DNA from 4 places in the Bacillus sp. FG16 genome. Region 2 is predicted to be linked to each of the others. Evidence: predicted binding sites of a transcription regulator. Region 2 holds the regulator's gene; each other region holds the start of a gene.
The links. Region 2 encodes Rex, which represses fermentation and respiration genes when NADH is low (regulators of the CRP and FNR family bind a similar motif). Its sites were predicted from a motif close to TTGTGAAATATTTCACAA; they were not measured.
Positions count from the first base shown of each region.

Region 1: ACODS7_RS26525 (L-lactate dehydrogenase) is a predicted target of Rex. The motif match lies at 1,374-1,391, and genes of this name have one in related genera.
Region 3: pflB (formate C-acetyltransferase) is a predicted target of Rex. The motif match lies at 1,905-1,922, and genes of this name have one in related genera.
Region 4: arcA (arginine deiminase) is a predicted target of Rex. The motif match lies at 1,284-1,301, and genes of this name have one in related genera.

Region 1 covers NZ_JBMDKC010000106.1:917-4,081, reverse strand. The annotation lists gene ACODS7_RS26525 (L-lactate dehydrogenase) at 314-1,258, opposite strand; gene ACODS7_RS26520 (TetR/AcrR family transcriptional regulator) at 1,719-2,318, opposite strand; gene ACODS7_RS26515 (MFS transporter) at 2,642-3,165, shown strand, end outside.
Region 2 covers NZ_JBMDKC010000108.1:4,510-7,674, reverse strand. The annotation lists gene groES (co-chaperone GroES) at 1-234, opposite strand, end outside; gene ACODS7_RS26720 (CPBP family intramembrane glutamic endopeptidase) at 626-1,375, shown strand; gene ACODS7_RS26715 (YdiK family protein) at 1,372-1,563, shown strand; gene ACODS7_RS26710 (redox-sensing transcriptional repressor Rex) at 1,593-2,222, opposite strand; gene ACODS7_RS26705 (ABC-F family ATP-binding cassette domain-containing protein) at 2,409-3,165, shown strand, end outside.
Region 3 covers NZ_JBMDKC010000055.1:7,845-11,009, forward strand. The annotation lists gene ACODS7_RS19390 (UDP-N-acetyl-alpha-D-glucosaminuronate decarboxylase) at 1-153, shown strand, start outside; gene ACODS7_RS19395 (glycosyltransferase family 2 protein) at 146-1,690, shown strand; gene ACODS7_RS19400 (hypothetical protein) at 1,659-1,880, shown strand; gene pflB (formate C-acetyltransferase) at 2,033-3,165, shown strand, end outside.
Region 4 covers NZ_JBMDKC010000047.1:7,975-11,139, reverse strand. The annotation lists gene arcA (arginine deiminase) at 1-1,191, opposite strand, end outside; partial or broken gene ACODS7_RS17700 (arginine repressor) at 1,460-1,648, opposite strand; gene ACODS7_RS17695 (cytosolic protein) at 1,989-3,065, shown strand; gene ACODS7_RS17690 (replication-relaxation family protein) at 3,091-3,165, opposite strand, start outside.

The DNA of each region.
Region 1 (3,165 bases), on a different contig from region 2:
AACTTTAATCAGTGGGGGGTGTTCATCCCCCACTGATTATCAGCCCTCACCAATCGGGCTTTTACGGGCAGTTGATCACCAAACTAACTTCTTTGCTTTCGCTGCATTTTGAGGTGGGATCTTACTGCCCGTTAATGCGGGATAATAAAGAGCACTCTACTTAAAGTAGAGTGCTCTTTTCTATAAACGACCCTTATCCAGCAAAAGGGGTATATTGGGGATATACAAGGGAAACCGGAAAAGGAATTTATATTAAATTATATAAGTTCAGAGGTAAGAAGCAGTTTCCCACCTCTGAATTATTTAGCAATTATTATAGTACTGGTGCCATTGTTTCTTTTAATACTTTTACAGAATGAGCGAATTTCGCTTTTTCATCTTCATTTAGCTCAAGTTCTACGATTTCACGTACACCTTCGCGGTTAATTACAGCTGGAACACCTACGTAAGCATCTTTTTCACCGTATTGACCTTCAAGGTATGCAGATACAGTTAATACGCTGTTCTCATTGTTTAAGATTGCTTTAGTTACACGAAGTAGTGACATACCGATTCCGTAGTAAGTTGCACCTTTACGCTCGATGATATGGTAAGCTGCATCACGTACATTTTCGAAGATTTTATCTAAGTCTTCTTGATTGTACTGTTCGTTGTTAGCTAAGATTGTTTCTAGTTTTTGTACACCGATAGTAGCGTGGCTCCATACTGGAAGTTCAGTGTCACCGTGTTCACCAACGATGTAAGCATGAACGTTACGTGGATCTACATCTAAGTAGTCACCTAACATGTAACGGAAACGAGCAGAGTCTAAAGTAGTACCAGAACCGATTACGCGCTCTTTCGGTAAACCAGATTCTTTCCAAGTTACGTAAGTTAAAATATCAACTGGGTTAGTTGCGATTAAGAAGATTCCATCGAATCCGCTATCCATAATGCCGCGAACGATTTGTTTAAAGATCTTTGTATTTTTCTCAACTAAGTCTAAACGAGTTTCACCTGGCTTTTGTGGTAATCCAGCAGTGATAACTACTAAATCTGCATCTTTACAATCTGCATAGCTACCGCTCCAAACTTTTGTCGGTGATGGTGAGAATGGTACCGCATGGCTTAAGTCCATTGCTTCCCCTTCTGCTTTTGCTTCATTAACATCTACTAATACGAATTCTTCAGCTACACCTTGGTTGATCATTGAGTAAGCGTAACTACAACCTACAGCTCCTGTTCCTACTAATACTACACGATTGATACCTTTTTTCATGTTAATTTCCCCTCTCTATTGTTCACATATATTTTTTATGATTATTTAAGTAATTAATTAAAATACTAATTTAATGTTGTTTAACTTCTTTACATTCATATTGTAGCACGTATTATTGTGAAAAAGTTCACAAATTATGACCTATTTGTGAACTTTTTCACATAGAGTGTAAAGTTATTAGAATAGGTGTGGAATCCATTTCAATGGAGGCGTTTTCTTTAGATTGTGAATAAAAATAGTGTGATTCGATTATTCCCTGTAACCAAATTCATTTTTTATAATCCAAATCCTAATAGTCGAAAAAGAAATCGTATTATAAGATTAAACTAACACATTATCGCCTTACAAAATGGACGTTAGTTGGCCTATATAGAATACAGTGAAATAAATCAATTAGCATATTCTTTAACACCTCCCTTTTAACCATTACCCTATATTAATAAAAAAATATCAGTTAAAATCATGCATTCTTTTCTAGTAATAAACCATCCAATATAAGTGATAGGCTACGCAAAGCTTTAGACAAATGCATCTCTGCATCTTCAGAATTCGCAATCCAACAAGCAAGGTCCACTAGTCCGCCATTTATGAATCTTGCTAATGCTTCACAATCCGTGTTTTCAATAATAGAGTCCTTCATTAGTTGCTGAAGCATCTCCGCCATCGTCACTAAACATTGTGACTGTGATGATTGATAATAACTAGTTCCTAATACTGCTGGTGCATCACGAAGTACAATTCGCTGGATCTCTGGATTAAGTGCCATTGATAAATACGCACGACAACGCCCAACAAACCCTTCCCATTTTCCTTCCGCCTCATCTGATACTTTTCCTAATTTATTATCCATTTCCATATCAATTTCTTTTACAACCGCTTCTAACAATCCTTTTTTATCACCAAAATGATGATAAATTGCACCACGTGTTAAACCGACAGATGCTGTAAAATCATCCATAGACGTGTTTACATATCCAACTGTACCAAAAGCCTCTCTTGCTGCACTTAGCAATTTTGCACGTGTTTCAATGATCATTTCTTCTCTTGTTTTTCTACCCATCTTTTCCTCCTACTTCTATTCATTCTCTTTATTCAAAATGAATCCTATTATAGTATCGTTCTCTATGTAAAAGAATAACTCCTTTTATCGTTAGCTCTCTACCCAACGATAAAACTTTCTAATTGACATACGCACCGTATGTTAATATGATATTGGCATACGGTGCGTATGTCAATTGTTTCTAGCTTACAAGATAATATAACTTCTTACCTATATCCTACATTGACTCACTGTCCCTTTTTATAGAAGGTATTAATGAAACAGAGGAGGAGTTAAAAGAATGAAGAATGTATATGTAAACGTCAAATACTTTGGTGATTATCATGTTTAATTCCTACCGCGAAATTTTCAGTGCTCCTGGTACAAAAGGATTCTCATTAGCAGGATTTATAGCTCGGATGCCTATATCAATGATGGGCATAGGTATTGTTACAATGTTATCTCAGTTACGTGGTGACTATTGGCTTGCTGGAGCTGTTGCAGCCACCTTTACATTATCATCAGCTTTACTAGCTCCTCATATTTCTCGGATGGCCGATCAATTAGGGCAATCTCGCATACTTCTTCCGACTACAGGTATCAGTGTTTTCTTTACGATCCTCTTACTCCTATGTACGAAATATGAAGCTCCTTATTGGACGCTATTTCTATCCGCCTTATGTGCAGGTTGTATGCCCAACATGTCAGCCATGGTGCGTGCACGTTGGACTAAACTATACCGTGGATCCCATAAATTGCATACAGCATTTTCCTTCGAATCGGTCGTCGACGAAATTTGCTTCATCATTGGTCCTGTATTATCTGTCAGTTTAAGTGTTATGTTCTTCCCAGAAGCGGGCCCACTTTT
Region 2 (3,165 bases):
ACCTTCATATTTCACTTCAGTACCTGCATATTTTGAGAAGATGATAAGATCACCTGCTGCTACCTCTAAAGCAACACGCTCACCATTTTCAAGCACTCGACCAGTACCTACTGCAACAACTTTACCCTCTTGTGGTTTTTCTTTTGCAGTATCTGGTAATACAATACCACTTGCTGTTTTTTCTTCTGCTTGAACAAGCTCAATTACAACGCGATCACCTAATGGCTTTAGCATGAACAATAACCTCCTCATTTTGTTATGTAAATTTTATTTATTAGCACTCAAGTCACCCGAGTGCTAACACACTTATAATAATAAATAATCTCAATTTCTTTTGCAAGTAAAAAAATCATAATTTTTTCGCAAATTACTATATAAACTTTCTATATAGAATACTGCCTTTACTATATGAATCGTTGTTTCCCCTACTCGTATGTTACAATATGAAAGACACCCTAAGTTGTTTTCGCTAAACGTACAACTTTTTCCTGTCTCCTACTTTAATTTCAAATACGGATTTACAAAAAAATCATAATTCGAATGAAAGTTTATATCGTAGATAACATATTTACATGTTATCCTACCTCATCTCATACACTAGAGTTAGAAAGGATGGTTAAACTATTTGAAGAAACAATACTGGTGGATTATCGTTACATACATTTTAATGCAGTTATCTGGAATTGTTGGATTACCACTTCTCCTAAAAACAGGACTCTATGATAATAGAGGATTTACCATGGAGGAAAAAGGACAAATCATAACGGGACACTGGGCGATTATTAGCTTCTTTGTTGCATTATGTATCGTTCTTTGGTTACTTAGAACAGACATTCGTGACAGGCATTTAGATGCAATGCGCTCTTCTGTTCCAGCTACTATTGGATGGATTTTCATCGGCTTCTTCTTGGCTTTCTTTTCACAAATAGTTGCCGGTATGATCGAGATGCAGCTGCTAGGAATTAAACAAGGTTCAGAAAATACAATGAAACTGATGGAAATTGCAAGAACGACACCTTGGTTCCTTATTGTCGTATCTATAATCGGACCTATCTTGGAAGAAATCGTATTTAGAAAAATTTTATTTGGTACACTTTATAAGAAGTTTAACTTCTTTATTGCAGCTATCATTAGTTCGCTTGTATTTGCAGCAATCCATTTTGATTTTACTCACTTATTGGTATACACTGCTATGGGGCTCGTATTCGCCTTCTTATATGTGAAGACGAAGCGTATTATCGTTCCGATTGCAGCTCATGTTGCGATGAATACATTAGTCGCTATTGGGCAAATTTTTATGAGCAATGAGCAAATTCAAGAAATGATTAAAGAAGCTGAAAAAATGCAAGGCTTTATCGGAGGATTTTTTGTATGAGAAACTCACCATTGTTCATGGCTGCACTATACTTCCTTCTTGGATGTATCTTTACACGCTTCGCCATTACGAACGTGACAGATACAATCTGGAATGTGTGGACAATACTATTTGCAGTTATGGCAACAATTGATTTTAATTTGGCACTTCGCCTTATATTAGTTAAATTCACAAAGAAGAAACAATAATAAAACGCAGAGGTCGCTTCCTCTGCGTTTTATTGTGGATAGTTTTTCAAAAAGTAAACTAATGTTTGTAACTCTACAGCTAAATCAATATGATGAATTCTAATATTCTCTGATACGTTTAATCGTGCTGGTGTGAAATTCAAAATACCATGCACGCTCGTTTCAGCTAATCTATCTGCTACAGCTTGTGCTACTGTAGCCGGTACTGTTAATATTGCCACTTGTATATCATTTGATAATCTCTCTTCTAATTCATCTAAATGGTATACAGGAATGCCCCCGATTTCTGTTCCAACTTTCTCTTCACTAACATCAAATGCCATTTCAATTTTTGTATTATTGTTTTTCGTGAAATTATAATGTAAGAAAGCGGTCCCTAAATTACCTACTCCAATAAGTGCTACACGCGTTATATCATCTTGATCAAGTGTTTCGCGGAAAAATGATAATAAATAATTTACGTTATATCCATATCCCTTTTTCCCTAACGCTCCAAAATACGAAAAATCTCTTCGTATTGTTGCGGAATCTACTTTTACCGCTTCACTCAATTCGGCCGATGAAACACGCTGCTTACCAGAAAGAGATAAGTTTTGGATAAATCGATAGTATAGAGGCAATCTTTTAGCAGTGGCTTGTGGAATCTTTTGCTGATCCATATGACCTCTCCTCTCTTCCTATCTTTATTCATATACTTTAATCAAATACAGAAGTTTAGCACTCATTAAATTCCTTGTATAATAAAGAGAAGAAGTATTCTCTCTTATTTTAAACTATACACTATTTTTAGTATGATTGAGAAATATAAACATGGCAAAGTTAAGAAATTATTTGAGGTGAAAACATTGATTTTATTACAAGTAAATGGACTTTCGAAATTATACGGTGCAGAAACAATTCTTGCAAACATAAAATTGGAAGTACAAACAAAAGATCGTATCGCATTAGTTGGAAGGAATGGAGCTGGAAAATCTACATTATTAAAAATTATCGCTGGTGAGTTATCACATGATGGTGGCGAAATTATAAAACCGAAAGATGTCTCAATCGGGTATTTAGCTCAAAATACCGGTCTAGAAACGTCTTTAACAATTTGGGATGAAATGCTAACCGTCTTTACCCACTTACAGCAAATGGAGACAAAACTTCGAAGGCTTGAGCAAGAAATGGGCAAAGAAGAAAACTTTTCAAACGAAGCTATATATGAAAGATTGTTAGCTGATTATGACCAATTGCAACTCAATTATAAAGATCAAGGTGGATATCAATATGAAGCGGATATTCGCTCCATTTTAAGCGGCCTTGGCTTCCCAGTTGAAACGCACCAGACGACGATTTCTACTTTAAGCGGTGGGCAAAAAACAAGATTAGCTCTTGGGAAATTATTATTAACAAAACCAGACTTACTTATTTTGGACGAGCCTACAAACCATTTAGACATCGAAACATTAACATGGCTTGAGCAATATTTACAAGGTTATCCTGGCGCAATATTAATCGTTTCACATGACCGTTATTTCTTAGACAAACTCGTTACACAAGTATATGAAATTTCGAATAAAGAAAGCAGACGATTTGTTGGTAACTACAGTAAATATTTAG
Region 3 (3,165 bases), on a different contig from region 2:
GAGGAAGTATATCCACATGGCTTTGAAGAAATTCCAAATAGAAGGCCGAACGTAACGAAGTTAAGAGAACTTGTTCAATTTCAAGCGACAGTAACGTGGGAACAAGGATTGAAAGAAACTATTAAATGGTTTCGTGAAGAAAACAATGGCTAAGTCGCTATCAGTTATTATTCCTGCAAGTAATGAAGTAGATACGATTTCAGACGTTATTCAATCGGTAAAACCGTTAAATCCAGTAGAGATTATTGTAATAGCAAATGGTTGTAACGATGGTACAGAAGAGGTTGCTGATCGGTTAGGATGTAAAATAATTAGGCATAAAGAACTATTAGGAAACGATGTTGGGCGTGCAGTTGGCGCAAAACATGCAATAGGTGATGTATTACTATTTATAGATGGGGACTTTGCTATTCCAACTTCCAAATTACAATTGTTTCTTAATCCAATTTTACATGACCAGACTGACATCGTTTTAAATAATTTGGACGCATTGTTTTTAAAGAAACAAAAACCTCATTCCGTTACAGTGTGGCGTCAAATATTAAATGCAATGTTAGAGCGTGAAGAATTAAAAATAGATTCTTTATTATCTGTACCTCATGCGTTGACGAAAGAAGTCGTCCAAAGTATTGGATATGAATGTTTAGTTAATCCTATTGTAGCTCATTTACGTATAGCACAAAGTAAATGGAGAATTAGCCGTCATTGTGCTATTGATGTTATCACGCCAAATAAATTTCGACCGATTGAACATGCTGCATATGGCACGAGCCTTTCTCAATCTGAAAAACGAATGATAGGTGATCATATAGAAGCAGTTGCAGAACGAATAGTAAGTAGTGATACACGCGGAGGATATTATGATGGAAATAGGAAAAGGAATAGCGTCTATCATACTTTAAGTTTTGAAGATTTTTATCAAGGCTGGGGCGTTACATCCAATTTGTATAAAGGAAAGCAACTATCGGTTGTTATTCCTGTACAAAATGAAGAGAAAACAATTGGAAACGTTATAGAAGAGCTTCGTAAAATTGAACCTTTTGAAATCATCGTAGTCGTAAATGGTTCGTCAGATAAAACAGCAACGATTGCAAAAGACAAAGGCGCAACAACAATTGTATATAAAGAAGCCCTTGGAAACGATGTAGGGCGTTCACTTGGAACTTATTTTGCAAAAGGAGAAATTGTGTTATTTATAGATGGTGATTTTGTTATTCCAGCTAGTGAGTTATATCCTTTTACAAAAGCTATAGCAGATGGAAAGGACGTCGCATTAAATGATTTAAATCATTATTTAGATTTAAGAGTACCACTTCATCTTGTAACTGCATTTAAGTATGCACTAAATTTAGCTTGTGATAGAAAGGATTTAGGGGTAGGCTCACTTATTGCGGTACCTAATGCATTTAGCCACAAGTGTTTGAAAGCAATTGGATATAAATCTTTATTGTCACCTTGTGTAGCACAAGTGAAGGCTCTTCTTTCTGGATTTGAAATTGCATGTGTATGTCGTGTTGAGGTTGATAAGATGAACCGTATTCGTCCCAGTGAACATTTTGCAAAAATAGGTCATCCTCCAGCTGTACTTCGAATTATAGGTGATCATATAGAAGGACTAGAGCAAATAATTGCATTAACAGACAATCGTGGCGGATTCTATGATGGCAATAGAAAAAGAGATGTTTTATAGAAGTAACAAAAAAAGTGTACAACATGTGTACACTTTTTTGTTCTGTTATAAAAACTATAACAGATTAGGAGATAAGAGTATTACAGCTCTACAATGGGTATTGTTCTTATATTACAAAATAGGACTCGTATATAAGGATACCAAAAAAATACAATTAAGGAAAGGGTTAATTTTAAAGACTTTTAAATGAAGTTAACACTATATATATAGTAGTTTGCTCAACATTTCACAAACATGTCACAACTAATTCGTTCACTTTCGTAAAAAAGTAGTATTCTAAGTGTGTAAGCTGTTATATAAAAAATCTTAGTCCTGTACTAATCAAAAATGGAGGAGATTAGGATGACTCAAGTATTAGAAAATGTTAAAAACGCATGGGAAAACTTTAAAGGTGAAAAATGGAAAGCAGAGATTGATGTTCGCGATTTCATTTTAAATAATGTAAACGTTTTCGAAGGAGACGAATCTTTCTTAGCAGAAGCAACTGAAGCAACGAAACAACTTTGGGATCAAGTAATGGATTTAACAACAAAAGAACGTGAAAACGGTGGCGTTCTTGATATGGATACAAAAATTGTTTCTTCTATTACATCACATGACCCAGGATACTTAAATAAAGATATTGAAAAAGTAGTCGGTTTCCAGACTGATAAACCATTCAAACGTTCTTTACAACCATATGGTGGTATTCGTATGGCAGAACAAGCTTGTGAATCTTATGGATACGAAATGGATAAAGAACTTAGTCGTATTTTTAGAGATTGGAGAAAAACTCATAACCAAGGTGTATTTGATGCTTATACACCAGAAATGAGAAATGCACGTAAATCAGGTGTTATTACTGGTCTTCCAGATGCATACGGTCGTGGACGCATTATCGGTGACTATCGACGCGTAGCATTATATGGTATTGATCATTTAATTGAAGTGAAAAAAGCTGATTTGAATTTAACTGGTGGTGTAATGAGCGAAGATACAATGCGTTTACGCGAAGAGTTATCTGAGCAAATGCGTGCACTTCAAGAACTAAAACAAATGGCTGCTTCTCATGGTTTCGATATTTCTAAAACAGCAACAAATGCAAAAGAAGCATTCCAGTGGTTATACTTCGCATATCTTGCAGCGATTAAAGAGCAAAACGGAGCTGCAATGAGTCTTGGACGTACTTCTACATTCTTAGATATTTACATTGAAAGAGATTTAGCAAATGGTACTTTAACAGAAGAAGAAGTACAAGAAATTGTAGATCACTTCATTATGAAATTACGTCTTGTGAAATTCGCAAGAACACCTGATTATAATGAATTATTCTCTGGTGACCCAACTTGGGTAACTGAATCTATCGGTGGTATGGCATTAGATGGTCGTCCATTAGTAACAAAGAACTCATTCCGTTTCTTGCATACATTAGATAATTTAGGACCAGCTCCAGAACCGAATTTAACAGTTCTTTGGTCTAAACAATTACCAGAGAA
Region 4 (3,165 bases), on a different contig from region 2:
CCCCCCACGACCACGAGATAATTCTGAACTTAGCACCTCAACCACTTCTATACCGTGTTCCCGTAATAACGTATTGGATACATAGTTGCGATCATATGTAACAACTACACCTGGTGCGATTGCTAATGTGTTCGAGCCATCATTCCATTGTTCACGAGCAGAAGCAATTACATCTCCTCCTCCACATGGAATAAGAACTAATTCACTTAAGCCTAATACCTCTTTTAATGCTTCCATTAAAGAAGTACGATGTGTAATTTTAAGAGTTTCCTCATCTGATCCTTTTTCTAAAATATAAATATTCATATTCCCTTTTGGCCCTTGAATGGCTGGGTGAATTGTAAACTTGTCATAATCAACCATTGTAAATACTGTATCTAAATGCATAAATGCTCGGCATTTTGGAATTTCTATTGCTAACACTTTCTTAATTTTATTTTGTCGGCTAAAGAGATTTTTAGCTAAACGTTCAATTGCTTTAGCTGAAGTACGAGCAGATACTCCAATTGCAATTGTTTCTTCATTTAAAATTAGCTCGTCGCCACCTTCAATTGGAAATTTATAATCACGATCTAACCAGATTGGTACATTATGTTTTGCAAATCTTGGATGATATTTAATGATGTACTCCATGAATAATGATTCACGTCTACGCGCTGGTTCTCTCATCTTATTTATCGTTAAGCCATCGCCCACGCTAGCTGCTGGATCACGAGTAAAATATAAATTAGGCATTGGATCTAAGTAAAACGGATAATGATCTTCCATTAATTCATATAAATGTGTCTTCTTACTTGTTTCAATTTCGCTTTTCCGTACACCGCCCATAATTTTTTGAATTAATTCTTCATTTGAAAAGGAAAGTAAATATTCTTTTAAAGTTTGATGTGCAACATTTACGTCGGCCTGTCCTTCTTTTAAAATACGATCAACAAATTCTTCTCGAAGTTTTTTGTCTACTAACGCCTCAGCGGCTAGTTTTTCTAAATAAAGAACTTCAACACCCCGATTGCGTAACGTTTGTGCAAAATAATCATGCTCTTTTTGAATAATTGGTAAGTATGGAATATCGTCAAATAATAATTGCTGCAAATAATCTGGCGTCAAGTTTTCCACTTCTTTACCAGGTCGTTTTAATAAAACCGTTTGTAATTCCCCAATTTCTGAAGTAACATGTATCGGATGTTTCATTTGTTGTACCTCCTTTTAAATATGTTTGATGTCTTACAAGTACATAATAAATGCTCTGCACTTTCATCTTTGTGAAATCATCCACATTATCATTGTGAAATATTAAACAAGTTATTTTTTTTAAATCATACGAATATGTATTTTTATAACAAACTATCTCGATTTCCCAATAAAAAATACATATATTACGCATATATGTTGAATATTTAACTTCCGTATTTAAACAAAAATCCTGTTTTTAATAAAATTAAAAACAGGATTTTTGCATCTAAATAATTAAATTTAACCTTTCTTCTATAATCTCCCTATCTGATTTCGACTGTGAAATTATAAGGCATGTATCATTTCCACATATACATCCTATTTTTTCTTTCCAATCTAATTCATCAAATAAAACACCAATAACATGTGCATTACCAGGTAATGTTTTAATAACCATTAATTGATCTACACAATCTGTGAGGTATGAAATTTATATTTCATAAAAGCGCAACAAACCGCTAGATTACGCAGTTTTGTACTTTATCGAAAATTATAAATGGCAACACTTTTCCAGTTGTTTGTGACCAATTTGTTACCTCAAAAATTCAAAATAAAACTAACAAAAATAAAAGAGCACAGCGTGTTAATAGAGTGTGCAACCACTTTATTAACCGTCCGCCTACGTCTACTAGGCAAACACTTGCTGTAACTCTTTATGTACCCCATTTTACCGTACATAAGGGTCTCCTAGCAACAGTTTGCTTACATTTTGTGGCATTCTGTTGCTTTTTTATTTTCAAAGGAGACGAGCCCTTATGAAAAAACTGACTGCTTATAATGCTGATGTTCAAAAATATATACAACAAAATCGATTAAGCACGCAAAAGAAATATGAAATTATAGCTGCTATGAGAAAACGTGTCGATGATGCGAATCAAAGTTTTGAATGTCTATTTCCTTCTCGCTCTAAGCGGAAAGTTGTAATGGATCATATTATTTACATGCTCTCAGGAAATGGCATATGCAAGATTTCTGCTGAAACACTAGCAGATAAGGCTGACTGTTCTGTAAGAACTGTGACCGATACTGTTCGTGCATTAAAACAAACAGGTGAAATCCTAGTCGCTGGATTAGCTGATGGTAAGAATAAATATGTATTTGTATTAAAAACGCACCCTAATTTCACAACAATCATGAAAGAAGTATTTTACATAGATGCCTACCAAATTGCCGAACAAAATGCCGAGCAGGTTGCCGAACAGAAAAACCCTGAAACCGTTGAGGCTGTAAGCCTGAAAGATGAAAACACGAGTTCTAACTATAATAACTCTATTAACTCTTTAACTACTTTAAAACAAGAAAAAAATAATGATAGAGTATCCTTAATGGAATCAATTGAAATTGAGCTAAATGAAGCGCAAAACGATATACACAAAGAGTTCGAAAGAGTCCATACGTATTTTGTGAACGAATACCAAGAAATGATGTACCATACAATCAAAGCCGGAACGTATCATCCTATTCTAAAAACTACCGCATCGATTATTGGTCTGCGTGTAGGTAGCAATTGTGATGAAAGTCTATTTCGTCTTGCATTTAATGCGCTAGGAAAAATTGATAGATTCTTAAAAAACAACGGTATTCTTACAGACAGTGTACAAGCCTTATTTTCTCGTGTCTATTCGGACAACATCAAACTACTTAAAGCACCTAAAAAAGCGCATACAAGCTCTTCTGACGTACCTAACAATGAAAAGCCATTCGTTTTTTACAATTGGTTAGAAAACACTGGAATAAAAGAACCATCCACGAAGACGATAGACCGCTCTCTTGTTCCAGGAGTATATTACAAAATATCAAAAGAAGAAGCTGATGAAATGGGGCTGTATTGAATAGAGCAGATGTCCTGATTTCACTTTACAATTCAGGTATAACATGTACTTTTGCATATACACCTTGTTGCACAGCGAATTGTTCTAACGTCTTTTGCCT